One region of the Amycolatopsis ponsaeliensis genome, then DNA from elsewhere that is predicted to be linked to it. Evidence: riboswitches for the same ligand, from Rfam matches in the RefSeq annotation. Region 1 holds a riboswitch; each other region holds the start of a gene.
What was found. A riboswitch is a leader RNA that binds a small molecule or an ion and turns the genes downstream of it on or off. The one in region 1 is predicted to bind S-adenosylmethionine.
Positions count from the first base shown of each region.

Region 2: linked by a shared signal. The riboswitch ahead of QQ657_RS45070 (methionine ABC transporter ATP-binding protein) and the one ahead of thrC (threonine synthase) in region 1 are both predicted to bind S-adenosylmethionine.
Region 3: linked by a shared signal. The riboswitch ahead of QQ657_RS21815 (aminotransferase class V-fold PLP-dependent enzyme) and the one ahead of thrC (threonine synthase) in region 1 are both predicted to bind S-adenosylmethionine.

Region 1 is NZ_JAPZLD010000006.1:109,927-119,521, forward strand. It holds gene lepA (translation elongation factor 4) at 1-1,262, opposite strand, end outside; gene QQ657_RS11345 (class I SAM-dependent methyltransferase) at 1,378-1,998, shown strand; gene QQ657_RS11350 (VOC family protein) at 1,995-2,369, opposite strand; gene QQ657_RS11355 (DMT family transporter) at 2,393-3,271, opposite strand; gene rpsT (30S ribosomal protein S20) at 3,630-3,890, shown strand; gene holA (DNA polymerase III subunit delta) at 4,172-5,152, opposite strand; SAM riboswitch class I at 5,289-5,422, shown strand; gene thrC (threonine synthase) at 5,436-6,701, shown strand; gene QQ657_RS11375 (ComEC/Rec2 family competence protein) at 6,728-9,109, opposite strand; gene QQ657_RS11380 (ComEA family DNA-binding protein) at 9,106-9,595, opposite strand, start outside.
Region 2 is NZ_JAPZLD010000047.1:28,646-38,240, reverse strand. It holds gene QQ657_RS45090 (fatty acyl-AMP ligase) at 1-185, opposite strand, end outside; gene QQ657_RS45085 ((d)CMP kinase) at 210-797, opposite strand; gene QQ657_RS45080 (ABC-F family ATP-binding cassette domain-containing protein) at 794-2,560, opposite strand; gene QQ657_RS45075 (4-(cytidine 5'-diphospho)-2-C-methyl-D-erythritol kinase) at 2,619-3,581, opposite strand; gene QQ657_RS45070 (methionine ABC transporter ATP-binding protein) at 3,653-4,666, opposite strand; SAM riboswitch class I at 4,876-4,966, opposite strand; gene rsmA (16S rRNA (adenine(1518)-N(6)/adenine(1519)-N(6))-dimethyltransferase RsmA) at 5,105-5,941, opposite strand; gene QQ657_RS45060 (resuscitation-promoting factor) at 6,268-7,692, opposite strand; gene QQ657_RS45055 (TatD family hydrolase) at 7,981-8,817, opposite strand; gene metG (methionine--tRNA ligase) at 8,827-9,595, opposite strand, start outside.
Region 3 is NZ_JAPZLD010000014.1:90,447-100,041, reverse strand. It holds gene QQ657_RS21845 (DUF885 domain-containing protein) at 1-1,657, opposite strand, end outside; gene QQ657_RS21840 (Lrp/AsnC family transcriptional regulator) at 1,894-2,892, shown strand; gene QQ657_RS21835 (RluA family pseudouridine synthase) at 2,991-3,920, opposite strand; gene lspA (signal peptidase II) at 3,917-4,540, opposite strand; gene QQ657_RS21825 (hypothetical protein) at 4,564-5,190, opposite strand; gene QQ657_RS21820 (hypothetical protein) at 5,190-5,759, opposite strand; gene QQ657_RS21815 (aminotransferase class V-fold PLP-dependent enzyme) at 5,806-7,230, opposite strand; SAM riboswitch class IV at 7,268-7,382, opposite strand; gene QQ657_RS21810 (M23 family metallopeptidase) at 7,466-8,122, opposite strand; gene QQ657_RS21805 (potassium/proton antiporter) at 8,254-9,595, opposite strand, start outside.

The DNA.
Region 1 (9,595 bases):
GGCGCCAGGATGCTGACCTTGCTGACCGGCTCCAGCACCTTGTCGATCTTGCTGCCGGTCGGCCAGTCCGACGGGTTGGTGACGTGGATTTCCTTGCCGTCGTCCAGGACCACGTCGTAGACCACGTTCGGCGCCGTCGAGATCAGGTCGAGGCCGAACTCGCGCTCGAGACGGTCACGTGTGATCTCCAGGTGCAGCAGGCCGAGGAAGCCGCAGCGGAAGCCGAAGCCCAGCGCCACCGACGTCTCCGGCTCGTAGTCGAGCGCGGCGTCGTTGAGCTGGAGCTTGTCCAGCGCCTCGCGCAGCTCCGGGTAGTCGGAACCGTCCACCGGATACAGTCCGGAGTAGACCATCGGCTTCGGTTCGCGGTAGCCCGCCAGCGCTTCCTTGGCGCCGTGGCGCTCGGACGTCACGGTGTCGCCGACCTTCGACTGGCGGACGTCCTTCACGCCGGTGATCAGGTAGCCGACCTCGCCGACGCCGAGTCCCTTGCTGGCCTTCGGTTCCGGCGAGATGATGCCGACTTCCAGGAGCTCGTGGGTGGCGCCGGTGGACATCATCTTGATGCGCTCGCGCGGGGTGATCTTGCCGTCGACGACCCGGATGTAGGTGACGACGCCGCGGTAGGTGTCGTACACCGAGTCGAAGATCATCGCGCGGGCCGGCGCGTCCGCGTCGCCCTGCGGCGCCGGAACCATTTTCACGACCTCGTCGAGCAGCGCGCCGACGCCCATGCCGGTCTTGGCCGAGACCCGCAGGACGTCGTCGGGCTCGCAGCCGATGATGTGGGCCAGCTCACCGGCGTACTTGTCGGGGTCGGCCGAGGGCAGGTCGATCTTGTTGAGCACCGGGATGATCTGGAGGTTGTTCTCCAGCGCGAGGTACAGGTTGGCCAGCGTCTGGGCCTCGATCCCCTGCGCGGCGTCGACCAGCAGGACAGCGCCTTCGCACGCCTCCAGCGCCCGGGAGACCTCGTAGGTGAAGTCGACGTGGCCCGGGGTGTCGATCATGTGCAGGACGTGGTCCTGCCCGTCGACCTGCCAGGGCAGCCGGACGTTCTGCGCCTTGATCGTGATCCCGCGCTCGCGCTCGATGTCCATCCGGTCGAGGTACTGCGCGCGCATGGCCCGCTCTTCCACGACGCCGGTGAGCTGCAGCATGCGGTCGGCCAGGGTGGACTTGCCGTGGTCGATGTGCGCGATGATGCAGAAGTTCCGGATGAGCTCCGGAGGCGTGAAGGTGGTGTCGGCGAACGTCGTCACTCGAATGAGTCCTCGGAAAGTCGGGGATGGCCACCTCTATGCTCCCATGGCGCTCCGGGTGCGGGTGGGGGTCATCCCCGATGCGAGGCCAGCTGATCCGTGGTGCCCTCGAAGTATGAGCACATCGCACCAGCCGGCACCACCTCCCCAGCCGGATCCAGGCGGCTTCGCCCGCGTCCTCGACCGTGTCTTCGGTCACCCCTCCGGAGCGCTCGGCCGCCTCGGCGGCTGGGTGATGGCGCGGGGCAACGCCGCCACCGAGCAGCGCATCGTCGACCTCGCCCGGATCGAGCCGGACGAGACCGTCCTGGTCGTCGGCCCCGGCCCCGGCGTCGGCCTGGACGCCGCCGCGCGGCTGGCCGGGCGCACCATCGGCGTCGACCCCTCCCCCGAGATGCTCGGGCTCTGCCAGGAGCGCTGCGGCGACCGCGTCGAGCTGCGCGAAGGGTCGGCGGCGCACACCGGCGAACCCGAGGGGTCCGTCGACGTCGTGCTGACCGTCAACAACGTCATGCTCTGGGACGACCGCGCGGCCGGGTTCGCCGAGCTGGTCCGGGTGCTGCGCCCCGGCGGACGGCTGCTGCTGTCCGCGCACGAGAAGTGGCTGCCCGTGAGCAGGCACGTCCTGGCCGACGAAGCCGCCGAAGCGGGCTTCGCCGACCTGCAGACCTGGACCTGGGAGCCGCCCGGCTTCGCGGCGCTGGCCGCGCAGCTGCGCGCCGTCAAGCCCGCCTAGCGGGTGTCCGTGCGGATCGGGTGGCCTTCGGGCACCTCGACCAGCACGATCCGCGTGCCGTCCGGGTCGGCGATCCAGGCCTCGTCGAGGCCCCAGGGCTCGCGCTGGGCGTCCCGCACCGGCTCCAGGCCCTTCGCCTTCAGGCCGGCCATGGTGCCGGCCAGGTCCCGGACCTGCACCCAGAGCACCAGATCGGGCGACGAGCCCGTCTCGCCCCGGCCGGAGACCTCCAGGGAGCCGTGGCCGAGGAAGAACACCGTGCCGCCGGGGAACTCACGCTCCACGGCCAGGCCGAGGGTGTCGCGGTAGAACGCCGTGGCGGCGGCCACGTCGCGCGGGCGGATCAGCAGCCGGCTCTTCAGGACTTCCATCCGACCATCCCTACCGGACGCGCTCAGGCGGCCGCAATCGCGGCGATCCCGGACAGCACGATCACCGACCCGGCGAGCCGCCGCGCGGCGTCGCGTTCGCCCAGCACCAGCCAGGCGGCGAGGCCGCCGAGCACGATGCTCAGCTCCCGGGCGGGCGCGACCAGGCTGACCGGCGCCATCGTGAGCGCGAACAGCACGAGGATGTAGGCCAGCGGCGACAGCAGCGCGACGATCAGCACTTCACGACGCTGTTCACGCCAGATCCGGGCCACCTCGTCGCGGCCGGCCAGCGCGCCGGGCACGAGCATGACGCTCTGGAGCACCGAGCCGAGGCCGAAGTAGACGACCGGCGGCATGCCGATGCCGGTCACCGAGTGCGCGTCCCAGAGCGTGTAGCCGGCGATCGTGGCGCCGGTCAGGAGGCCGTACAGGATCCCCGCGCGCCGTGCCTTCGCGGCGGCCGGGTCGTGCGCACCGGCGCCGCGGCCGGTGCTGATCACCAGCACCCCGGTGATCACCAGGAACGCGCCGAGCAGCCCGAGCCAGCCGGGCCGTTCGCCGAGCACCAGGACGGCCGCCAGCACCGACAGCAGCGGCCCGGTGCCCCGCGCGACGGGGTAGACGACGGAGAGGTCGCCGACGCGGTAGCCGCGTTGCAGGACGATGCCGTAGGCGACGTGCAGCACCGACGTGCCCACGGCGGCCAGCAGCCAGCTCCACTGTGGACGTTGCGGCTCGACGACCAGCAGCACGACCGTCACGGGCAGCAGGACGACGGCGGAAACCGTGTAGTAGAGCCAGACGAACTGCGTGCCGCCGGAGGAGATCCGCTTGGCGGCGAGGTTCCACGCGGCGTGCACGACGGCGGCGATGAGGACGAAGGACAAGGCGGTGGTGTTCACGGGACCCCTTACGGGTTTTCGCGCGCGCGAAAACCGGGTCCTCCAGGCTTTTGCCCCGTCAGATGAACGACCGGCCGTCCGGGCCCGCCGATGGTGCCGCTCGGACCAGACTCGCCGGGTCCTGGTTGTGTGGTGCGGAGCGCGCGGACCGGCGACGGAACCCTAGGCACTGACCGTCGTCCACCGTACTCCTGGTGATCGGGGTCTTGCCGGACGCGGTCGCGGGCCGTCCGAGCTGGGCTGTTAAAGTTGTCGCTCGCTGCCCGTGCGGCATTCCGTCATGGAGGAAACCTGCTCTTGCGAGCGGGGCCACTTCAGCGCGGCGGCGAATCTCACCGAGTGAAACAGGAGTTGCCCTATGGCCAACATCAAGTCGCAGATCAAGCGCATCACGACGAACGAGAAGGCGCGTCAGCGCAACCAGGCGATCCGGTCCTCGGTGAAGACCGCGATCCGCAAGGTCCGCGAAGCCGCCGACGCCGGCGACAAGGCGAAGGCCGCCGAGCTGCAGCGCGACGCCGCCCAGAAGCTGGACAAGGCCGTCTCGAAGGGCGTCATCCACGCCAACCAGGCCGCCAACAAGAAGTCGGCGCTGGCGAAGCGCGTCAACGCGCTCTGAGCTGGTTGATTTCTGGGAAAGCCCCGGCTTCGGCCGGGGCTTTCTTCATGCCCGGGGGCGGCTTCGCGCGGTGGAGGGCGGTGCTGCGAGCACCGGACCTGAGGCCGTCGGCGCAGCTGCGGGCGTAGGAGACCTGAGGCTGTCGGCGCAGCTGCGGGCGCGGGAGAATGGCGGCGTCGTCGATCATCCAGTGGCCGTAGCGCGCGTGGCGTAGGCGGCCCCGCCGGCGGGCGCTTGCGAGCGCGGACCGGCACTCGCGCGATTCCGAGCCGGAAGAGCGGTCAGCGGTCGCCCTTGGCGGCCGCCACCTGGAGGACCGCGCGTTCCAGCGCGTAGCCCGGGTCCGCCGCCACGCCCTTGACCTCGGCGTTCAGCCTCGCCACCACGCGCATCGCCGTCGCCAGGCCGTCCTGGTTCCAGCCGCGGACCTGGCCCTGCGCCTTGCGGATCTTCCACGGCGGCATGCCCAGCTCGCCGGCCAGCTGGTTCGGGTTGCCCCGGCCCGCGCCCGAGACCCGGGCGATCGTGCGGACCGCGTCGGCCAGTGCGTCCGCGACCAGGACGTGCGGGACACCCAGCTGCATCGCCCAGCGCAGTGACTCCAGGGCCGCCGAACGGTCGCCGCTCACGGCCTTCTCCGCGACCGCGAACCCGGTCACGTCCGCGCGGCCGCGGTGGTAGCGGTGGACCGCGTCCGCGTCGACGGACCCACCCGCGTCCGCGACGAGCTGCATCGCGGCCGAGGAGAGTTCCCGCAGGTCGGAGCCCACGGCCTCGATCAGCGCGGCGACTCCGGCCGGGTCGATCTTGCCGCCCGCCCGGCGCACCTCGTGCCGCACGAACTGCTCGCGCTCGGCCGGCTTGGTGAGCTTCGGGCACTCCGTGACCTCGGCGCCGGCCTTCTTCAATGCTGCCGGGAGCGTCTTGCCCGCCTTGCTGCGGCCGCCGCCGGTGTGCACGACGACCAGCACGACGCCGTCCGCCGGGTCCTTCAGGTAGGACGCCATCGCGTCGGCCAGCTCCTGCGAGATGTCCTGCGCCGACTCCAGGACGATCACGCGGCCCTCGCTGAACAGCGACGGGCTGACGAGTTCGGCCAGCTCGGGGGCTGTGAGATCGGACACCCGGACCCGGGTCAGCTCGGCCGTGGCGTCGATCGCGCGGGCCGCGGCGAGCGTCTCGCGGACGGCGCGCTCGATCAGCAGTTCTTCCTCACCCAGGACCAGGTGCAGCGGGGCCGGGGCGGTGGCTTGCGCGGTCACGGGTGAATCCTCTCACTTGCGCTGCCGTGCGCCCGCTCCGGTGATGTCGAGCGGCCGGCATGGCACAGCGTGAGCGCCATGTCGTACGGTGTCCTGGAGGCGGCGCGCTCGTTGGCGCGCACCGACAACCGAATACCGCTCATCCAGAGGGGCAGAGGGAACGGCCCGACGAAGCCCCGGCAACCGGCGTACAGCCTGTCATCCCGCGATCGCGGGGTAGCTGACGACCACGGTGCCAATTCCGGCCCGCTTCGGCGGGGCAGATGAGGAAAGGAACCTCGCGATGACCGCAACCCTCGGCACGACCTCCACCACGAAGACCCCGGATCTCGGTCCGGCCGTCGAACTGGTGTCGAAGGAAGAGGGCCACCGGCAGCCGCTCGCCCCGGAGTTCGTCTCCGCCGAGGATTTCTCGCCGCTCGAGGTCGCCTACGACTTCGGCCGCGTCCGCCGCGAAGACATCGAGGCCGGCCCCAAGAACATCTGGCGCTACAAGAAGCTCCTCCCGGTTCCGTCCAACGTCGAAGAGATCCCGAACACCGAGCCCGGCGCGACCCGGCTCATCCGCGCCGACCGCCTCGCCAAGGAGCTCGGCCTCAAGCGCCTCTGGGTCAAGGACGACACCGGCAACCCGACGCACTCGTTCAAGGACCGCGTCGTCGCCGTCGCGCTGGCCGCGGCCCGCGAGTTCGGGTTCGAGGTGCTCGCCTGTCCGTCGACCGGCAACCTGGCCAACGCGACGGCCGCCGCCGCGGCCCGCGCGGGCTGGCGGTCGGTCGTGCTGATCCCGAAGACCCTCGAGCGCGCCAAGATCCTCACCACCGCGGTCTACGACGGTGATCTGATCGCCGTCGACGGCAACTACGACGACGTCAACCGCCTCGCCACCGAGCTCGCCGGTGAGCACCCGAAGTGGGCGTTCGTGAACGTGAACGTCCGGCCGTACTACTCGGAAGGCTCGAAGACGCTGGCCTTCGAGGTCGCCGAGCAGCTCGGCTGGCGCATCCCGCCGCAGATCGTCGTGCCGATCGCCTCCGGTTCGCAGCTGACCAAGGTGGACAAGGGTTTCCGCGAGCTGGGCCAGCTCGGTCTCGTGGACGCCAGCCCGTACAAGGTGTTCGGCGCGCAGGCCACCGGCTGCTCGCCGGTGTCGGCCGCGTTCCGCGCAGGCCAGGACGTGGTCCAGCCGGTGAAGCCGGACACGATCGCCCGCTCGCTGGCGATCGGCAACCCGGCCGACGGCCCGTACGTGCTCGACATCGTCAACCGCACCGGCGGCTCGATCGAGGACGTCAGCGACGAAGAGGTCGTCGAAGGCATCCGGCTGCTGGCCCGCACCGAAGGCATCTTCACCGAGACCGCGGGCGGGGTCACCGTGGCGACGGCGAAGAAGCTGATCGAGACGGGCAAGCTCGACCCGGACGCCGAGACGGTGCTGCTGATCACCGGCGACGGCCTCAAGACCCTCGACGCGATCGAGAACCACGTCGGCCCGAAGGCGACCGTGCCGCCGTCGGCCAAGGCCGTGAACGAGGCGCTCGGCTACTGACGGGCTCCGCCGTCCCCGCCCCGGTTTCAGCGCCGGGGCGGGCCACGCGGCTCGCCCCGGCGCGAGACCGCCGGACCCGCCGGGTCGCCGACCACCGCGGTGTCGCCGTCCAGGTCGGTCCGGGTGACCAGGGCACCCAGCGCCGTCAGTGTGTCCATTGTGGACTTGTTCGGATGCCCGTAGGTGTTGCCCGCGCCGACGCTGACCAACGCCACCCGCGGCGCCACCGCCGCGAGGAAAGCCGGCAGCGAATAACGCGACCCGTGATGCGGCACCTTCAACACCTCCGCCTTCAGATTTCCGATGTCCGCCAAGAGATCCGCCTGCGCCGCCAGTTCGACGTCGCCGGTCAGGAGCATCCGGCCGGCCGCGGACTGCGCCCGCAGGACGACCGAGCTGTTGTTGATCGTCGTGCCGTCCTGCTGCCCGGCCGAGCGCTCCGGCACGTAGCGCGGGCCGAGGACGTCGAGCGACAGCCCAGGCCACGCCAGCCGCTCCCCCGGGTTCAGCTCCACCAGCGGCACGTCCCACCGGCGCGCCTCCGCGGCGACCTGCCGCCACGCCCACTCCGGCGCCCGCCCCGGGCCGACGGCGACCGCGCCGACCGCCCGGCCGTCGAAGACCGACGCCAGCCCGCCGATGTGGTCGGCGTGCAGGTGGCTCAGCACCAGTAGCGGGATCCGGTCGACCGCCAGCCGGTGCAGGCACTCGTCCACCGGCCCCGGCTCGGGTCCGGTGTCCACGACGACCGCGCGTCCCGGCTCGGCGGTCGCCAGCACGACCGCGTCACCCTGCCCGACGTCGCACTCGACCATCGCCCAGTTCCGCGGTGGCCACGCCGGCGCGAGCACCCGGACCGGCACGAACACCAGCAGCGCGCCGACGACCAGCACCGCCATCGCCAGCCGCACGCGCCGGTGCCGGGCGGCCAGCACCAGCACCACCAGCGCGGCGGCGGCGAGCAGCCCGCCCGCCCAGCCGCCGGGCCACGCGACGACCGCGCCGGGAGCCCGCGCGCCGTGGCGCGCCACGGTGATCAGCCACCGGGCCTCCGGGTCGGCCAGGTGCACCAGGACCTTCCCGGCGCCCGGCCACCAGGGGCCGAGCACCGTCGCCAGCACGCCGAGCACCGTCGCCGGGGCCACGACGGGCGCGGCGAGGACGTTGGTCAGCACCGAAACCAGGCTCACCGTGCCCGCCATCCCCGCGAGAACCGGCGCCGTCACGAGGAAGGCGGCCAGCGGGATCGCCAGTCCTTCGGCGAACCCCGGCGGGACGCCGCGACGAGCCAGCGTGGCGGCCCAGCGGGGCGCGATGAGGACCAGCCCGGCCGTGGCGAACACCGAGAGCGCGAACCCGAAGTCCGTCGCCATCGCCGGATCCGTCACCACCAGCACGCACACCGCGAGCGCCAGCGCGGGCAACGCCGAGCCTCGCCTGCCCAGCGCCAGAGCCAGCAACGCGACCGCCGCCATCACCCCGGCCCGCAGCACACTCGGCTCCGGCCCGACCAGGACGAGGAACCCCGCCAGACAGGTGCCGGCCGCCACCGCCGACAGCCGAGGCCCGAGCCGCAGCAAGCGCAGCAGGAGCAGGACCGCGCCACACACCACGGCGAGATTTCCCCCGCTGACGGCGGTCAGATGGGCGAGCCCGGCGGTGACGAACTCCTGCTCGACGCGCGGCGACAACCCGCTCGTGTCGCCCAGGACCAGCCCCGGCAGCAGGCCGGCCGGTTCGTCCGGCAGAACCTGGCACAGGTCGTGGAGCCCGGCACGCAGCCCGGCCGCGGTCCGCTGCCACCACGGCGCCGGCCCGAGGTCGCCCGGCGGGCCGCGCACGGACAGCACCGCGACGGTCAGGTCCGAGCCGCGCGGCGGCATCAGCAGGCCGCTCGCCGTCACGTCCTGGCCCGGCAGCAGCGAAGCCCACTGCGCGACCGGTGCCAGCAGCAGGACGCGTCCGGACGACCTCACCGGCCGGCCGTCGACCGATGCCGTGCGGACGTCGGCAGTCAGCACGACCGACCGGGCACCGGCCTGCTGGTCGGCGTAACCCGCACTGCGCACGGGCTTCGGTCGCTCGGCGACGACGACCCGCACCGACGCGGGGAGCCCGTCCGCCGCAGCCGCGCGGAGGTCGTCGTGCTGCGCGTCCCGGATCCGCCAGGCGACCGGCCCCGCCGCGACGAGTCCCAGCACCAGCAGGGCCGCCGCCGCGCCGAGCGCGCGGGGACGTCCCCGCGCCCGCCAGAGCACCAGCCCGGCCAGCACCGCCGAGGCGAGGCCGACGGCGACAGCCGTCCACCAGCCCAGCAGCAGGCCGTCGAGTGCGGCGAGCCAGCACGCCAGCGCCGCCGGGACGAGCCGCATGTCCTGCCGGGTGTCGGTCGCAGGCAGCGAGCTCATCCGACCATCACCTGCTCGCGCAGCTTTTCGAACTTGCTTTCCCCGATGCCGCCGACATCGCGCAGTTGCTCGACCTTCGTGAAGCCGCCGTGCTCGGTGCGCCACTGGACGATCCGCTGAGCCGTCACCTCGCCGACCCCGGGCAGTGTGTCCAGCTGGTCCGCGCTCGCCGCGTTCAGGTCGACCCTGGCGCCGGCCGGAGCACCGGCGGCCACGGCGGCCGGCGCCGGGATCCCGACCGCGAGCTGTTCCCCGTCGGTCACCCGGCGGGCGAGGTTGAGCGCGCTCAGGTCCGCGCCGGGCTCGGCGCCGCCCGCGGCCCGCAGCACGTCCGCGACGCGGGCGCCCTGGACCACGGTGACGAGGCCGGGCGACCGGACGCGGCCGATCACGCTGACGACCAGACCGACCTGCGGGGCGGCCCGGGCCGACGCCTCGCTCGCCGGCTTCGCGCTGGGCAGCGCGGGTGGTGGCTCGGGTGCCGGC
Region 2 (9,595 bases), on a different contig from region 1:
AGCACCCCGACCGCCGTGCCCCGCTCGAACCCGCCCGCGACAAGCCCACCGGCGATCCGCCGGGCTTCCTCGTGCACGTCGGCCCAGGTCCGCCGGACCGGCTCCTTCGGCTCCCCGGTGACCATGCCACGCTGCTGACCTCGCCCCGCCGCGGTGGCGACGAGCGTGTCCACGAACCTGCTCATGCGCGTCAGATTACTGTCTGGGTGTCAACATCCGCCGACCAAGGCGGCAACAGGCCCTCGGAGCCAGGCGTCGACCTGCCGCTGCCCACGCAGCCGGACGACGAGGAGCCCGGAATACCGGTTCTCGTCGACGACCTTGCGAACCCGCGCGCGCTGGATCGGGTGGTAGCGCCACGCGATCTTGACGATGTGCCCCCGGTCGGTGAAGAACGTGTGCAGCGGGCCCTCGACGTTCCCCCCGGGGATCTTCGAACCGCGCCCGATGCGCCGCAGGAGCGTGCGCTTGACGACCCGCGCCATGGTCAGGGCCCGCGGGTGGTCGAGCCACACCAGCACGTCGAGGCGTCCGGTCATCCGCTCCCGGACTTCTTCGCCCTGCCACTCGATGGACCAGGCATCGCCGTCGAGGTGCTCGAGGACGTCGGCCTGCCACGTCTCCCGCACGGTCCAGCCGGGCCCGTGGAAGAAGGATTCGAACTCGACGTACGGCACACCCAGGCGCTCGCCCAAGGTTCGCGCCAGGGTCGACTTGCCCGACCCCGCCGGACCGGCCACCGCGATCCGCCGGATCCGCTGTGCGCCCAGGGGGTCGCGCGGCCCGAGCACCCTCATTCCAGCAGCTCGGACGTCTCCAGCCAGCGGCCCTCGACGTCCTCGATCTCGCCCTTGACGCCCTTCAGCTCCGCGTTGAGCTCCATCAGCTTCGCCGGGTCCGTCGCCGCCTCCAGCAATGCCGCGTGGAGCTTCTCCTCCTTCGCGTGCAGCTGGTCGAGCTTGCGCTCCAGCCGGCCCAGGTCCTTCTGCGCCGCGCGGAGATCCGCCGCCGACTTCTTCGCCTCGGCCTTCGCCGCCGTCGGGGTCGTCGCGGCCGCCGGTTCCTTGGCGAGGGCGCGGCGGTTCAGGTACTCCTCGATGCCGCCCGGCAGGTGGGTGATGCGGCCGTCGCCGAAGAGGGCGACGATCGTGTCGCAGACGCGTTCCACCAGGTACCGGTCGTGCGAGACGACGACCATCGTGCCCGGCCAGCCGTCGAGCAGGTCTTCCAGCTGCTGCAGCGTGTCGATGTCCAGGTCGTTCGTCGGCTCGTCGAGCAGCAGCACGTTCGGCTCGGCCATCAGCAGCCGGCACAGCTGCAGCCGGCGCCGCTCGCCGCCGGAGAGGTCGCCGACCGGGGTCCACTGGCGGGCCTGCGGGAAGCCCAGCTTCTCGCCCAGCTGCGACGCCGTCATCTCCTGCTTGCCGAACACCACGCGCCCGGCCACCTGCTCGATCGCCTGCAGCACGCGCAGGTCCGCGGGCAGGTCGTCGAGCTCCTGGCGCAGGTGCGCGAGCGCGACCGTCTTGCCCTCGATCCGGCGCCCGGTCGAGCCTTTGACGTCGCCGCCCAGCAGCTTCAGCAGGGACGTCTTGCCGGAGCCGTTGATCCCGACCAGGCCGATCCGGTCGCCCGGCCCGACCCGCCAGGTGACGTGGTCGAGCAGCGTTCGGTCGCCGACCGTGTACGTCGTGTCTTCCAGCTCCAGCACGGTCTTGCCCAGGCGCCGCTTCGCGAACGCCATCAGCTCGACGGAGTCGCGCGGCGGCGGCACGTCCGCGATCAGCGTCTCGGCCGCGTCGATGCGGTAACGCGGCTTCGACGACCGCGCCTGCGGGCCGCGGCGCAGCCACGCCAGCTCCTTGCGCGCCAGGTTCTGCCGCTTCTCCTCGGCCGTCGCCGCCAGCCGCGCCCGCTCGGCGCGCGCGAAGATCCAGTCCGCGTAACCGCCTTCGTAACTCTCGACGCGACCATTGGCGACCTCCCAGGTCACACTCGCGACGGTGTCCAGGAACCACCGGTCGTGCGTGACGACCACGACCGCGATGCGCCGGGTCAGCAGGTGGTCGGCGAGCCACTGGACACCTTCGACGTCCAGGTGGTTCGTCGGCTCGTCGAGCACGACGAGGTCGAGCTCGCCGGTCAGCGCGGCGGCCAACGAAACGCGGCGCCGCTCGCCACCGGAGAGGTTCGCGGTGGGCGTGTCGAGCCCGATCGCGGTGATGCCCAGGCCGTCCACAATGGACCGGACGCGCGCGTCGGCGGCCCATTCGTGCTCAGCGCCGTAGCGTTCGAGCACGACCTCGCCGACACTGCTGCCGTCCGGGAGTTCGGTCCGCTGGGTGACCACGGCCATCCGCAGGCCGCCGACGTGGCTCACCCGACCGGAATCCGGCTCGGCGAGTCCGGAAAGGACTTCCAGGAGGGTGGTCTTGCCACCACCGTTGAGGCCGACGACGCCGATGCGCTGCCCGGCCGCGACGCCCAGCGAGACGCCGTCCAGCAGCGGCTTCACCCCGTAGGACTTGCTCACCGCTTCCAGGTTGACCAGGTTGGCCATGCGCTCAGCCGATCCTTTCCGAGAGAAGAAGAAGTATCCGACCATCCACAGTGGAGGGTCAGGCGTGCACCCGCGGCGGGGCCGGGCGCGGCGCGTCGTCCCCGCCGACCACGCGGGCGCCGGGGACCGGGCCGTGCGCCACCCGCACGGTGCGGCACACCCCCGCACCCGACAGCTCCGCGGCGACCTCGACCGCCGACTGCGCGTCCTCGCAGAGGAACGCGCACGTCGGGCCGGACCCGGAGACCGTGCCGGCGAGCGCGCCCGCGTTGACGCCGGCCCGCAGCGTCCGGCGCAGCCCGGGCCGCAGCGAAACCGCCGCCGCCTGGAGGTCGTTGCCCAGCAGCAGCGCCAGCTGACGTGGGTCGCCCGAAGCCAGCGCCTCGACGACCGGGGTGTGCGAACCGATCCGCGGCGGGTTGCCGTCGGCGCGCAGGCGGTCCAGCTCCTTGAACACCTTCGGCGTCGACAGCCCTTCGGAGTCGAAAGCCAGCACCCAGTGGAAGGTGTGCCGCGACAGCACCGGGACGAGCTGCTCGCCCCGCCCGGTGCCCAGCGCGGTGCCGCCGTAGAGCGCGAACGGCACATCACTGCCGAGCCCGGCGGCGATCTCGGCCAGCTCGTCACGCGTTACGTCGAGGTTCCAGAGGCTCGCCAGCCCGACCAGCGTCGCGGCCGCGTCGGCACTGCCGCCGGCCATGCCGCCCGCGGCCGGGATGCCCTTGCGCAGCACGACCCGGACGTTCGGCTCTTCGGTCCGGCCGACGTGCGCGGAAAGCGCTTCGACCGCGCGCCAGGCCAGGTTGGTGTGGTCGGCGGGCACCGTGCCCTCGCCCTCGCCGTAGATCTCCAGCCCCGGCTCCTCGGTGACCGCGACGGTCACCTCATCGGTCAGCGACAGGGCCTGGAACACGGTCACGAGGTCGTGGTAACCGTCTTCGCGCAGGTCGTCGACCGCCAGGTGCAAGTTGACCTTGGCCGGGACCCGGACGGTGACTGGAGGCGGAACTACGGCGAGCACCCGACCAGCCTACGTGCCCGTGAAAACGCCCCGATGCGAACCGCGCATCGGGGCGTTTTCACCGTTCGAGATCAGGCTGCCGCGACACCCTGCGGGCCACGCGCGGTGTGCGTCACGTGGCCACCGCGCTCGGCGACCCAGGCCAGGGCCGCGTCGGCACGCTCGCCGCGGACACCGAGGCGGAAGCGGCCGACCGGGGTGTCGCCGATCCGGGTCAGGCCGCCGCCGATCGTGGCGAACTCGACGTCGAAACGGCCCGCCGCCTCCGGCAGCAGCGCGCCGACCGAGGCGAAGCCGACCAGCACCACGTCGACCGAGCGGTCGTAGCGGGCCGACTGCGAGCGGGTCGTCTCGATCGCCGGCAGCAGCGCCTGCGCGGTGCGGCTGGCCGGGTTCGAGACCAGGTCGAGGACGGTGCCGCGCTCGACGACCGTGCCGTCTTCGAGCACCGCGACGTCGTCGCAGACCCGGCGGACCACGCCCGCGTCCGGGGTCGTGACCACGACGGTGGTGCCCAGCTCGGCGCGAGCGCGGTCGAGCACGGTGAGCACCGCGGCGGCCTCCTCCGGGTCGATGCCGGCGGTCGGGTCGTCGGCGAGCAGCACCGCGGGTGCCGCGGCCAGCGCCTTCGCGACCGCGACGCGGCGGAGCTGGCCTTCGGTCAGCTCGCCGGGACGCTGCGTCGCGCGCTGCGTCAAGCCGACGAGGTCGAGCAGCGAGCCGACTCGGCTGCGGCGCTGCGGGCCGTCGACGCCGAGCTGCTCGAGCGGGGAAGCGATGTTGCCGGCGATCGTGCGCTCGGCGATCAGCTCCGGCTTCGTCGAGACGACGCCGAGCTGGCGGCGGATCTCGCGCAGGCGGCGGCCGTCGAGGGTGCCGGTGTTGAGGCCGTCGAGGCGGACGACGCCGCGGTCGGGCCGCTCCTGCAGCGCGATGCAGCGGGCGAGGACGGACTTGCCGGACCCGGCCGGGCCGACGACGCCGAACAGCGAGCCGGCCTGGACCTCGACGCTCACGTCCCGCAGGGCGACGACCGAGTTTCCGTTGGTGGCAAAGGTTTTGGACAGGTTTTCGACGGTGATCACGAAGGCTCCAGAAAACGGGGCGCGCTCACTCGGAGGCGCCCGGCCGCAAGCAAAGTCCGTCCTTTGAGGACGGTGCATGAAGAAGAGGTGGACCGGCTGTGACTAGCTCAGCGGGAGCGTCGACATGCGGTCACGGAGCGGCGGCCTTCGTCGACTACGCGACGCCTGGTCAGGAGCAGGGGGCGAGCTACCCTCTTCATCTGAAACGGCCTCCATCGGTCCTGGCGGTAGCACCTGCCCTGTGGAGGGTGGTTGCTGCGACTTCGGCGAGCCAGGTCTCTCAGTCGCTCGGGATGGACGCTTCCGAGTAAAGCCGATCCCGAGGAGCGAAAGCAAGCCTGTTGGCCCAGATCACACGAGTGGAGGTGTCCGAATCGCGAGATCGCACGGCAAGAGGCGTATTTTCACCGGACGGCGTTGACTTCCACTGTGGACGTGCTACTGAGCGGCGGCGAGCCGGGCGAAGTCGTGCACGCCCAGCTGCTCACCGCGGGTTTTCGGGTCGATCCCGGCGGCCGTGAGCAGCTCCCCGGCCCGCTCGGCCGAGCCCGCCCAGCCGGCCAGCGCGGCCCGGAGCGTCTTCCTGCGCTGTGAGAAGGCGGCGTCCACGAGCCCGAAGAGCCGATCGCGGTCGTCCGACGCCGGAGCGTCACCGCGTTCGAAGGCGACGAGCGCGGAGTCGACGTTCGGCACCGGCCAGAACACCGAGCGCGGCACCGCGGCGACCTTGCGCGCCGGGCCGTACCAGGCGAGCTTGACGCTCGGGACGCCGTAGATCCGGCTGCCGGGGCCGGCCGCCATCCGGTCGGCGACCTCGGTCTGGACCATGACGAGGCCGTTCTTGAGGGAAGGCAGCTCGGCGAGCAGGTGCAGCACGACCGGGACGGCGACGTTGTAGGGCAGGTTGGCGACGAGCGCGGTCGGCTCGGGCAGGTCGTCGTTCGTGACCCGCAGCGCGTCGGCCGCGACGACCTGGAGGTTGCCGGCGACCTCGGGCGCCCGGTCGGCGACGGTCTTGGGCAGCCGTTCGGCGAGCTTGGGATCGATCTCGACGGCGACGACGCGCGCACCGGTGGCGAGCAGCCCGAGGGTCAGCGACCCGAGCCCGGGCCCGACCTCGAGGACGACGTCGCCCGGGCCGACGTCCGCCAGCTCGACGATCCGGCGGACGGTGTTGGGATCGTGCACGAAGTTCTGCCCGAGCTTCTTGGTCGGCCGCACGTCGAGCTCGGCCGCCAGCCCGCGGATTTCGGCAGGTCCCAGCAGTTCAACCACCGGACGAGCTTACCGATGGGCCATCTCGCGCACCCGGACGGTCGGCTCACGCATCCAGAGGGTCGGCTCGCGTACCCGGACGGTCGGCTCACGGTGATCCGGGACGGAACTCGCGTGATCGGAGACGTGACTCGCGTGATCGAGCGCGGAACTCGCGTGATTGGAGGGGCATCTCGCGTGATTGGGCGGGCATCACTCGTGATCGGAGGGGCATCAGCTCGATGCCTCGGCAATCACGCGTGATGCCCCTCGGGACACGCGTGATGCCCGTCGGCGCACGCGAAACGGCCCCCGTCCGGAAAGGACGGGGGCCGTTTCGGAAAAGATCAAGCCTTCTTGCCGCAGACCGGCCAGGCGCTGTAACCGCCGCGGGCGTCGCGGACCTTCTCCGCGATCGCGATCTGCTGCTCGCGCGAAGCCTGGTTCGGGAGGCTCGCGTACTGGTCGCCGCCGTAGGCGTCCCACGTGCGCTTGTCGAACTGGAGGCCGCCGTAGTAGCCGTTGCCCGTGTTGATGGCCCAGTTGCCGCCCGACTCGCACTGGGCGATGCGGTCCCACGAGGAGCCGTCGCCGATGGCCGGCGTCGGGGCCTGCTTGGTGCCGACGTGGATGATCTTCGGCTTCGGCTGGGTGATGACCTGCTCGGAGATGCTCTCGCGGGAGACCTCTTTGCCGTTCTTCTGCGTGACCTTGTAGGTCACCATCTTCTCGCCGGGAGTGCCCGGGTCCTCGACCGAGGTCTTGCCCTTGGCGAGGTCCGGGTCGTCGACCTTCTGCTCGGGCGGGGCGATGTCTTCCTTCTGGACGACCGTCGAGACGCCGGTGCGGCTGATGTGCACCTCGGCGCCGTCGGTCAGCTTGACGTCCAGGCCGCCCTCGGCCTGGTCCTCCGGGCCCAGGGTGAGCTTGTACTCGCCCAGGAACTCCTTGGTCGTGACCGCGGTGGTCTTGACCTGCTTGGGCTCGTTCGCGCCGTCGTAGAGCGTGATGTTCTTGAGGGTCTTGATCTGGACGGTGGCGCCCTCCAGGGGCAGCTCGCCGTCCTTCGGCATCGACATCCACGTGCCGGGCTTGTCCATGCCCGCCATGCCGAGCTGGCCGAGCGCGTCGCCGAGGTGGGTCGCGCGGACCCAGGAGGTGTGCTCCGCGCCGTCGACGATCAGCTTCAGCTGACGGCCGCGCTCGAGCTTGATGACACCGCCGTCGCCGACCTCCGCCTGCGGGGACGGGGAGAGCGAGTCGTGCGCGCCGACGGACAGGCCCGCGTCCTCCAGCACCTCGCCGACGGTGTCGCCGAACGAGTGCACGGTGGTCTGCTGGCCGTCGACGTCGACGGTGATGCTCTTGTTCATCGCCAGCGCGGCCGCGCCGCCACCGGCGACGCTGATCATGACGCTGAGGACGGCACCCTTGAGGAAGCGGCGCTTCCAGACCTTGCTGGTCTGGCGGATGCTCTCGTCCATCGCGGCCCGCTTGGCCTGCGGGGACGCGGTCCGGTCCGCCTCGATCTCGTCAGGGATGACGATCGGCGGCAGGTACGTCGTCTCGGCGTTGATGAGGCGGATCAGCTCGTCGACGTCGACGTCGATCTCGGCCATCATCGCGTCGGCGTCGGGGCCGAGCGCGGCGAGGATGTCCTGCTGCGTGATGTTCGGGTCGTCGGAGAAGTCGAGCTGGCCGTAGGCGGTTTCCTCGTAACGACGATCGAGGACGGCCGCGGAGCGCGCTCCAGCCTGTCTGCTACCTGTCACCGGTGTCGTTCCCTTTCCCAAGACGCCGTTCGGGGCGGCGTCTTTACGTCTGGGCCCGCAGCCGGCGCCATCGTCACGGTCCCGGCCGTACCTACCCGGTTCCGCTTCCCCGACGTGCACTGACGTGACTGTGGGCGTAACAGTCGGCAACTGCAGTCTGCAGTACCGACCGGCACGATCACGGGACAGTAACGGGTCCCGCCGGGTTGCGCAAACACCCCCCGGAGTGTCGTGATCCCCGTCACTCCATCAGGTGGACGATCAAGGAACCCTGATGTCGCAATGCGTTCACCCCGTTGTGACACTGGGGAGTCGGTAGACCCGCTCGGCAGTGGTCCGGACCGATTCGGCGACTTCGTGGACAGCTTCGCCCCTGAGCGCCGCGAGGTGACGGACGGTGTAGGCCGCGCCGAACGGCTCGTTCGGCCGTCCACGGAACGGGTGGGGGGTCAGAAACGGTGCGTCGGTTTCGACGAGGTACTGATCCGGCGGGCAGAGCCGGGCCGCCTCGTGGAGCCCCTTCGCGTTCTTGAACGTGACCGTTCCCGCGAAGGAAAGGACGTATCCCGCGTCGACGCACTTGCGGGCCATTTCCGCGTCTCCGGAAAAACAATGGAAGATTACGGCATTCGGCGCATTCTCTTCGGCCAGGATGCGCAACACGTCGTCGTGGGCCTCGCGGTCGTGGATCATCAGCGGCTTGTCCAGCCGCTTGGCGAGGTCGATGTGCCAGCGGAACGCCTCCTGCTGGGCGTCGTGCGGCGAGTAGTCCCAGTAGTAGTCGAGGCCGGTCTCGCCGACGGCGACGACGCGCTCGTGGCCGGCCAGCCGCTCCACTTCGGACTTCTCGGCCTCGCCGAACTCCTTGGTGCGCGTCGGGTGGATCGCGACCGCGGCGAAGACCCGGGGGTCCCAGGTCGACGCCTCGGCCGCCCAGCGGGCCGAGGCGAGGTCGTCGGCGACCGTGACGACGCGCGCGACGCCTGCGCGCTCGGCGCGGTCGACCATGGCCGAGACATCGGCCGCGGTGACCGCGCCGCACGCGTCGAGATGGGTGTGCGCGTCCACCACCGACACCGGGAGCCGGTCCGGGACCGGCGGCAGCTCGCGCTTCTCGTCACCCATGCATACCTCTTACTCCTTGACGATCGGCGCCCACTCCGGGCCGGTCTCGCCGAGCGCCGGGTCGAGCTTGGTGAACAGCGGCGACGGCTTCTGCAGGGGCTTGCCGACCTCGATCGGCTTCGACTCCCACTTCGCCTGCTCGCCCGCGTAGTCGCCGGTGAGGATCGGGTTGACCCGGCCGGCGATGTCGAGGTCGTCGACCTCCTTGAGCTCCGGCTGGGCGGCCCAGACGCCGGTGCCGCCGAGGGCCTCGTGGACCTTCTGGGCCGAGTGCGGCAGGAACGGCGTCAGCAGCGTGTTGGCGTCGGAGACGACCTGCAGCGCGGTGTGCAGCACGGTGTCGCGCCGCGTGGGGTCGTCCTTGAGCTTCCACGGCTCCTGGTCGGAGATGTACTTGTTCGCCGCGGTGACGACCTTCATCGCCTCGCTCGCCGCCAGCTTGAACCGGGACCGGGCCAGGTGCGCGCCCGCGGTGTCGAAGGCCTTGCGGGACAGCGCCTTCAGGTCCTCGTCGGCCGCCGTCGGGGCTTCCGGGCGCGGGATGGCGCCGACGTTCTTGTGCGCCATCGAGATGGACCGGTTGACCAGGTTGCCCCACTCGTTGGCCAGCTCGAAGTTGGTCCGGCGGACGAACTCGTCCCAGGTGAAGTCGGTGTCCTGGGTCTCCGGGCCGGCGACCGAGATGAAGTACCGCAGCGTGTCCGGGCCGAAGTCGCGCAGGAAGTCCTCGACGTAGATGACGCGACCGCGCGAGGTCGAGAACTTGGAGCCGCTCATG
Region 3 (9,595 bases), on a different contig from region 1:
CGCCGTGCCCGGCCACCCAGTCGTCGACGGCGGAGGCGAGCGCCGACAGCGGCAGCGCGCCGCCGGCGAGCACGAGGTCGTGGAACGCGCGGATGTCGAACCGGGACCCGAGCCGCTCCTCGGCGCCGGTGCGGATCCGCTGGATCTCCAGGCGCCCCACCATGTACGCGAGTGCCTGGCCCGGCCACGCGATGTAGCGGTCGATCTCGGACTCGACCTCGACGCGCGCCTCCGGCGTGTGCTCCAGCAGGTAGTCGACGGCCTGCTGCCGGCTCCAGCCCAGCGCGTGCAGGCCGGTGTCGACGACCAGCCGGGCCGCCCGCATCGAGTCGCCGGTCAGCATGCCGAGCCGCGCGACGTCGTCGGAGTAGAGGCCCATCTCGTCGGCGAGGCGCTCGCTGTAGAGCCCCCAGCCCTCGGTGTAGGCGGTGAAGTTGCCGATGCGGCGCAGCAGCGGCAGCTCGGTCAGCCCCTGGGCGATGCTGAGCTGGAAGTGGTGCCCGGGCACGGCTTCGTGGAACGCGGTCGACTCGGCCGTGTGCCGGAACCGCTCGCCCGCCTCGTGGGTGTTGGCGAAGTAGATGCCGGGCCGGGAGCCGTCGGCGGCCGGGCGCAGGTAGTACGCGGCGGGCGCGCCGGGCGCCGTCTCCGCCGGGACCGGCTCGACCGCGCACTGCTCCGCGGGGACCCGGCCGAACCACTTCGGGGCCTCGGCGGCGGCCCGGGCAACGGCCGTGCGGGCGGTGTCCAGCAGCTCGTCACCGCTGCTCCAGCGCAGGGCCGGGTCGGTGCGCAGGCGTTCGAAGATCTCGGCCAGGTCGTCGGTGCCGAACACCTTCTGCCCCAGCTCGCGGTACTCGGCGGCGAGCGAGTCGATGACGTCGAGGCCGATCCGGTGCAGCTCTTCCGGGGTGCGGTCGGTGGTCGTGTGCACCTTCGCGAGCCGCGCGTACGCCTCTTCGCCGCCGGGCAGCCACTTCAGGCCCGGCCGGTCGGCGGGACGCCCGTGCGGCTGCACCTCGGTGACGAGGAATTCGCGGTACTCAGCGAAGGCTGGGCGCACGACGTCGGCCAGCAGCTCGTCGCGCCGGCGGCCGAACTCCTCGTCCGGCGCCGGCTGGCGGCGCAGCGGGTCCGCGTCCGGGGCGGCGAGGTAGCGGTCGAGGTGCGCGATCGCGGCCTCGACCAGGTGCGCCACCGGAACGAGCCCGTCGGCGATGCCCTCGGCGTGCCGCCGCGCGGCCTGGCGCAGGTACTCCGGGACCGCGGCCAGGCGCCCGAGCTGGGCCTCCGCGGCCTCCCCCGCCGTCACGGTCGTCATCGGCAGCGCCATGAGCAGCGAGGCCGCGGGCGCGACCATGATGTCGGTGACCGTGTAGTCGGCCATCCGGCTGTCGATCGACGCGACGCGGTCTTCGGCCGTGGCGATCAGGACCTCGCGGGTGACCCGGTCTTCGGCGGACAGCCCGTCGACGGGCAGCGCGCGGGCCCGCTCGGCGAACTCCGCGAGCCGGGCCCGGTGCGCCTGCTCGGCTCCGGCGGACAGGTCCGGCAGGCCGGGCTCGGCCGGGCGGACGCCCAGCAGCGCGGGCGTCAGCGGATCGGCGGCGAACAGCGCTTCGACGAACTCGTCCGCGAGTTCGGTGACCGCGGTCATGGCAGGACCCCCAGCGTCGGTGATGTGCTCCAAGGCCGACCCTACTGTGCCGTTCGTTTCCCATCCGACCACAGCCACGGCCGGATGGATTTCGTGGCAATGGCACGTACCGCTCGAGGGTCCGGCCTATCTTTGGCCGGATCGGAAACGGAGATCACCGACAAGAACGGTGCGCTGTTCGCCGGGGGCGGACCACCTCGGCGCGGCCGCTCCGGCGAGGCGGTAGCGTTCAGCGGGTGGCCGTGACCGATCCCGTCGATACCCGCCTGCTCGCCGCCCTCGCCGACCTCGGCAAGGCGGCGGTGCACGAGCTGGCGGCCAAGGTCGGCATGGATCCGCGCGAGGTCGCCTACCGGCTGGTGGCGCTGTCCGGCAGCGGGCTGCCGCTGCTCGTCGGCGTCGAGAGCGATCCGCAGGGGTTGCGGGCGGCGATCGCGGGCTCGCCGCCGTCGTGGGCGAACCGGCCGCCGCAGCAGTTCCCGCCCCCGCCGTCGCAGCCGGTGCCGCAGCAGCCGGCGCCGCCGATGCCGCCGCCGGGCCCGCACGGTGTGCCGTCCGGCCCGTACAACGTCCAGGGCGCGCCTTCGGGGCCGTACAACGTCCAAGGAGCGCCGTCCGGGCCGTACAACGTCCAGGGGACGCCGTCCGGGCAGTACCCCGGCCCGCCGCCTCGGCCGCAACAGCAGCGGCCGCCCCAGCAGTTCGCCCCGCCGCCGGCGCCGGTGGACCCCGTGGTGAGCACGTGGGGCCTGCCGCAGACGGCGTCGTGGGCCCGCGGCGACGAGCCCGCCCGCCCCGCGGCCCCGGCCGGCGGCAAGCAGGGCCGGATCCGCGAGGTGCTGGAGACCCAGGGCCTGGAGGGCGAGCAGCTGTCGGTGCAGCTGCTGGAAGTCCAGGACCCCGCGGACTACCTGTTCAGCGCGGCGGGCTACCGCCTGGAAGAGGGCGAACGCTCGGTGGTCGTGCACACCGAGATCACCAACCGCGGGGCGATCCCGTTCGTGTCGCTGCCGGACAACTACCTCGAGCTGCTCGCCGCCGACGGCACCGCGATCGGCAAGGCCCCGGTGTCGCTGACGTCGCGGCCGCCGCACAAGATCGGCGTCCAGCCCGGCGAGACCCTGGGCGGCCACACGGTCTACGTCCTCCCCGACGCGACGCGGGTGGTGTCGGTGCGCTGGAGCCCGCGGCCGGAGCCGGACGAGCGCACGCTGATCTGGTCGATCGAAGACTGAGGCTCGCGGCTGGCGTCTTGAATGAGTCATTCAGGTCTTCGGGAGTCCTGAATGACTCATTCAAGACAACGGAGGAGGCACCGCTGCCGCAGCCAGGGTCAGTAGCTTTCGTCCTGCAGGATCTTCAGCGCGTTCGCGAGGTCGTCCGGGTACTCCGACTCGAACTCGACCCACCGGCCGTCCGCCGGGTGGGCGAAAGCGAGCGTCTTCGCGTGCAGCCACTGGCGGTTCAGGCCCAGGTGGCGGGCCAGGACCGGGTCCGCGCCGTACGTCAGGTCGCCGACGCAGGGGTGCTTCAGCGCCGAGAAGTGGACGCGAATCTGGTGCGTCCGCCCGGTTTCCAGCTTGATGTGCGCCAGCGACGCCGCCCGGAACGCCTCGACGACCTCGTAGTGCGTCACGCTCGGGCGGCCGCCCTGGACGACCGCGAACTTGTAGTCGTGACGCGGGTGGCGGTCGATCGGGGCGTCGATCGTGCCGCGCGTCGGGTCGGGGTGGCCCTGGACGATCGCGTGGTAGCCCTTGTCGACCGTGCGTTCCTTGAACGCGCGCTTCAGGACCGTGTACGCGTGCTCGCTCTTGGCCACCACCATCACACCGGTCGTGCCCGCGTCGAGCCGGTGCACGACGCCCTGGCGCTCGGCCGCGCCCGACGTCGCGATCCGCAGGCCGGCCGCGGCGAGGCCGCCGACCACCGTCGGGCCGGTCCAGCCCGGGCTCGGGTGCACCGCGACGCCGACCGGCTTCGAGATCACGACGATGTCGTCGTCGTCGTGGAGGATCTGCATGCCCGCGACCGGCTCGGCGATCACCTCGACCGGGTTCGCCGGCTCCGGCAGGGTGACCTCCAAGAGGCCGTCCGCGGTGAGCCGGTCCGACTTGCCCGCCGGCTGGCCGTTCAGCAGCACCGCACCGGACTCGGCCAGTTCCGCCACGACCGTGCGGGAGAGCCCGAGCAGCTTGGCGAGGCCGGCGTCGACCCGCATCCCGTCGAGCCCGTCGGGCACCGGGAGCATCCGCGAGCTCACGCCTGCTCCTCCTGCTGCTCGTCCTGCTCGGCCTTCTTCTTGTCCTTGGTCGACGTGCCGTCGTAGTCCTTGCCCAGCAGGGACAGCAGCACGATCAGAGCACCGCCGACGCAGATCGCCGAGTCGGCGATGTTGAAGATCGCGAAGCCCTTGCCATTCGGGGCGAACGCCGAGATGAAGTCGACGACGTGGCCCTGCAGCCCGCCGGGCGCGCGGAAGATGCGGTCGGTCAGGTTGCCGGTGGCGCCGGCGAGCACGAGGCCGAGCCCGATGGCCCAGCCGATCGAGCGCAGCCGCCGGGACAGCCAGACGATCGCGATGACGACGGCCAGGGCGACCAGCGCGAGCACCCACGTCATGCCGGTGGCCATCGAGAACGCGGCGCCCGGGTTGCGGATCACCTGCAGGTAGATGAGGCCGCCGAGGATCCGGACCGGCTCCTTGCCCTCGAGGTTGGCGGTGACCAGGTTCTTCGTCACCAGGTCGATCGCCCAGAACACGACCGCGACGGCGAACACCCAGCCCACACGGCGCTTCGGCAGCGGTTCGGCCGGGGTCTCGGGCACCGCCTCTTCGGGCGCGGCGGTGTCGGGTTCGGAGTGGCTGGGGTCGGTGCTCACCACCCCATTCTCCACGGCGCTGGTCAGGGCGTGTCGGCGGCGGTGACCGGGCCGCGCAGGAGCACGGCGAACGCGGCCCCGAACAGCACCACCGCCGCGGTGAGCGCCCCGGCCACCGGCGGCAGGAGGACCACGGTGACCAGTGCGAACACCCCCGCGACGGCGACGACGAACCGGCTGCGCTCGTACCCGGCGAGCAGCAGCAGCCCGAGCGTCGCCAGGAGCGCGCCCCGCACGTCCCCGGCCAGCCGGAACTGCAGCATCCCGACCAGGTCGAGCACCGGGATGGCGAGCAGGGCACCGAGGGTCCCGCAGGCGAACCGGGCGGTGCGCGGCGGCGTCCCGGCGCGGCGCAGGTTCAGCCAGTACCAGCCGGCGACGGCGGCCACGACGCAGGCGAGCGCGACGAGCCAGCCGAGGGTGGCCGACCTCGTGGGGCCGGCGTAGACGGCGACGGCGACACTCGTGCCGCCGGTACCGCCGATGGTGCCGGTGGCGAGCTCGTTCGCCCGGCTCATCGGCAGTGCGCGCAAGTCCGCGAAGGTACCGGCGGCGAGGCTCTCCCCCGGCAGCAGCTCGGCGAGCACCATGATCAGCTGCGCGAACCCCAGCGCCGCCAACGGAAACCAACAGCGTCGCTCATTCCCCATCAATGCAGGGTATCGGGTGCCCGGCGCAGCAGTACCGCGAACGCCGCGGCGAGCAGGACGGCCGCCGAAACGAGCACCCCCACGAGATCGGCCGAAAGCACCACCGCGATCACCGCGAAGACGAACGCGGTGAGCAGGACGAGCCTGCTGCGCTCGTACGCGGCGAGCACCAGCAGGCCGAGCGTGGCCAGCAGCGGACCGCGCAGCCCGTCGCCGAGGCGGAACTGCCACGACCCGATCAGGTCGAGCAGCGGGAGGGCGAGCAGCGCGCCCAGCGTGCCGAGGACGAACCACCCGGTGCGGGCGGGCCGCAGGGCGACGGCGTACCAGATCGCTGTGCCGACGAGCGCCACGCCGAGCGCGACCAGCCACGCCGGCCCGGCGGGCAGGCCCCGCCCGAGCGAGTAGAAGGCGTCCTGGCTCAGCCACTGCGCTCGGCCGTACTCCGTCGCACCGGGCGACGGCGCCGGCCCGAGGAGGAGGTTCGCGGACTCACCTTCGGCGGCGCTGCGGCGCGACAACAGCTGTACCGCCGCCATGCCGACTTGCGCGATCCCCAGCAGTGCCAACGGAAACCAGAAAACCGGCCTTCTCCCCATCCGCCCAGGCCAGCGATCAGCAGAACGGCGGCAGCTCCCGCGGGTCGCCGACCGGAGCCCAGCGGCCGTCCACCTTCGCGTACTCCCAGCGGGCCCCGCGCGAGACAATCTGGCGCAGCGCCAGCACGACGCGGTCGACGTGCTCCTCCGTGCTGCCCAGGCCGAGGCTGACGCGGATCGCCTGCCGCCCGTCGCCGCCGGTGATGCCGATCAGGCGCTTGGCCGCGATGTGCGCGCAGAACGCCCCGTCGCGCACGCCGATGCCGTACTCCGCCGACAGCACCGCCGCCACCCAGCCCGGGTCGAAGCCGTCGAGGACGAAGCTGAGCGTGCCGACGCGGTCGACCGGTGCGTCGAACAGCCGCAGCTCGGCGCAGCCCGGGATGCCCTCGAGACCCTTGCGCAGCCGGGTGAGCAGGGCCTGCTCGTGCGCCACGACGGCGTCCCAGTTCTCGCTGAGCGTCTCGCACGCGACGCCGAGCGCGTACACGCCGACGGTGTTGGGCGAGCCGGCTTCGTGGCGCTCGGGGCCGGTGTTCCAGACCACCGCGTCCTCGGTCACGAGCTTGGTCGCGCCGCCGCCGGCGAGGTACGGCTTGGCGGCGCGCAGCCAGTCGGCGCGGCCGATCAACGCACCCGCACCGAAGGGCGCGTACAGCTTGTGGCCGGACAGGGCGACGTAGTCGACGTCCAGCTCCCTGATCGAGATCCGGCGGTGCGGCGCGAGCTGGGCGGCGTCGAGCGCGATGCGGGCGCCGTGCCTGCGCGCCACGGCGGCGATCTCCGCCACCGGCAGGAGCTCACCGGTCACATTGGACGCTCCGGTGACGACGACCAACCGCGGTCCCTGCGGGGAATCCGCGAGAGCTTCGTCCACAGCGGACACTGCGGCGAGGCGGGTGCGCGGGGTCGGGATCCGCCGGACGTTCGGGCCCTGCCACGGCAGCAGCGCGGCGTGGTGCTCGGTGTCGAAGACGATCACCGTGGTGTGCCGGGGCAGGCTGCGGGCGAGCAGGTTGAAGGAGTCGGTGGTGTTGCGCGTGAAGACGACGGTGTCGGTGCGACGGGCGTCGACGAAGCGACGCAGGACGTCGCGGGTGCGCTCGTAGAGGCGCGTCGAGACCTGGGACGCGAAGCCGGCGCCGCGGTGGACGCTGGCGTACCAGGGCAGGAACTCGTCGACCTTGGCGCGGACGGCGTCGAGACACGGGGCGCTCGCGGCGTGGTCGAGGTTGGCGTAGCCGATCGATTCCCCGGTGACGAGCGGGACCCGCACGGCGGCACCCGCGACGGCCGGGATGCTTTGCGCGGCAAGGGTTCCGGCGGTCGCGGCGAATTCGGTCGGGGTGGCTCCGGCGGCGACCCGGAACTCGGCGGGAGCAGCCGTGCCGAAGCCGGTCGGGGCGGTGGTCGTGCTGGTGCGATCGATGGCGAGAGTCATCGGTGCCTCCTCGGCGGTCCGGGGGACCCCGGCGAGGGGCCCGCGCTTGCCCGTCGCACGACGCGACCGGCCCGGTCTTCACCCGGGGCACCCCACCGCGGTTGGAGGGTTGCCGGCCAGCAAGCCGGGGCTTCGCGCTGGCACTCATGACCTGAGCCAGAAGGTAACCGAGAACGCCGCCGGCGGCCAACCCCCGCCTCACATTCTGAGACGCCGCTCACACACCGTGAGGACGTCAGAGCTTCGCGCGGAAGTGTCCCGGCAGCTGCGTCACGGCGTTGTCGGCGAGGTGCGTCGCCGTGCCGGTGTACTGCTCGGCTCCGGCCGTGAAGCGCCAGCCGCCGATGGTCTTCCCGTCGACGGGCTCGCCGCTGGCCGCCGCGACCGTGGTCGAGACCTCGGCGAACGACTTGCCGTCCCAGTTCGCGGCCGGGGCGTCCGGCAGGGTCCAGAGCGTGAAGTGCACGTGGGCGCCGGTGCTGCTGCCGCCGCACGGCAGCGCGTTGCCGGTCGAGCCGAGCTCGGCGCCGGCCTCGACGTGCTCACCGTCGGTGACCTCGATGCCCTCCATGTGGTAGTACCCGGTCCGCCAGCCGCCGTCGTGGTCGATGGTCACCCAGTCCCCGCCCGCGCAGTGCTGCAGGTGGACGGTGCCGGCCAACGGCGCGCGCACGGTCTTGTCGGCCGGGCTGAAGTCGATGGCGTTCTTGACGCCGGTGCTGCCGTCGTCGGAGTGGATGCCGGCCGAGTACACCTGCTGGCCGGCCTTGAACGGCAGGGCGAACGCCGGGAAGGGGGCGACCTCCGCGGCCGCGTCCGGGACGCCGGCCAGCCCGGCCGTCACGACGATCGCCGCGATCAGGCTCGCCCCACGCACGTGAAGTTTCGTCACCCTGCGTACTCCTTTGGCTGTTCACTCACCCATTCGAACTAATGAATGGAGCGCACAGTAAGCCAAAAGGGGGAACGAAGGGAAGATCAAGTGAGATTTTTGTGGGGACAAGCGCCGGACAACGGCACTGGTTAACGGCCCGACTCGCCCTTCCAGCGGGCCAGGCGGCCGGCCCGGTCCACGGCGCGGAGCCGGAGCTCGACGGCGTCGCGGACCCCGCTGGTCGTGACCACCAGCAGCTGGTCGTGCTCCTGGAACCGGCTGGTCTTCTGCGGGGTGAAGCCGGCGCCTTCGCGCACGACCAGGCTGACCGTCGCGCCGACCGGCAGCCGCAGCTCGGACAGGTACACGCCGTGCAGCTTCGACCCGGGCTGGATGCGGACCTGCAGCAGCTCGGCGCCCAGCTCGTCCAGCGGCGCGGAGTCGACTTCGATCTCGTGCGCCTCGGACTTCTTCGCCAGCCCGAGCCAGCGCCCGAGCGGCCCGAGCGTCGCGCCCTGGAGCAGCGTCAGCACGATGACCAGCACGAAAACCGCGTTGACCAGCCGTTGCGCGCCCGGCACCCCCTGCGACAGCGGGATCATCGCGAGCACGATCGGCACCGCGCCGCGCAGCCCGGCCCACGACAGGAACGCCTGTTCCCGCCACGGCAGCCGGAACGGCAGCATCGCCAGCACGACCGAGATCGGCCGGGCCAGCAGCAGCACGACGGCCCCGGCGACCAGGCCCGGCACCACCGCCTCGAGCACCCGGCCCGGCGAGGCGAACAGGCCGAGCAGCACGAACAGCCCGATCTGCGCCAGCCAGCCGAGCCCTTCGGCGAACGACAGCGTGTCCGAGCGGTGCGGCAGCCGCGAATTGCCGAGCACCAGCGCGGCGACGTAGGTGGCGAGCAGCCCGGACGCGTGCAGCAGCTGCCCGGACGAGTACGCCACGACGCACACCGCGACCGTGGCGAGCGGGTAGAGGCCGGTCGCCGGCAACGCGGCCCGGCGCAGCGCGATCCCGCCGAGCCAGCCGAAACCGAGCCCGATCGCGAGGCCCGCCGCGAGTTCGTAGACCACCAGCAGCGGCAATGTCCAGTCCACAGTGGCGCCTTCGGCCAGCACCACGACGGCGATGTACGCGGGCGCGTCGTTGATGCCCGACTCGAGCTCCAGCGCTCCGGTGAGCCGTTTGCCGATCCCGGCCGAGCGCAGCACCGAGAACACCGCGGCCGCGTCGGTCGACGCGAGCACCGCGCCCCACAGCAGCGCGAACCGCCAGTCGAGGCCCAGCAGCCAGTGCAGGGCGGCGCCGGTCACCGCGACGCTCACCACAACGGCCACAGTGGACAGTGCGATCCCGATGCCCAGCGCGGGTTTCACCGCCGACCAGCGCGTCGTCAGGCCACCTTCGGCGAGGATCATGACGAGCGCGGCGAGGCCGAGCGACTGGGTCAGCTCGGGGTTGTCGAACCGGATGCCGAAGCCG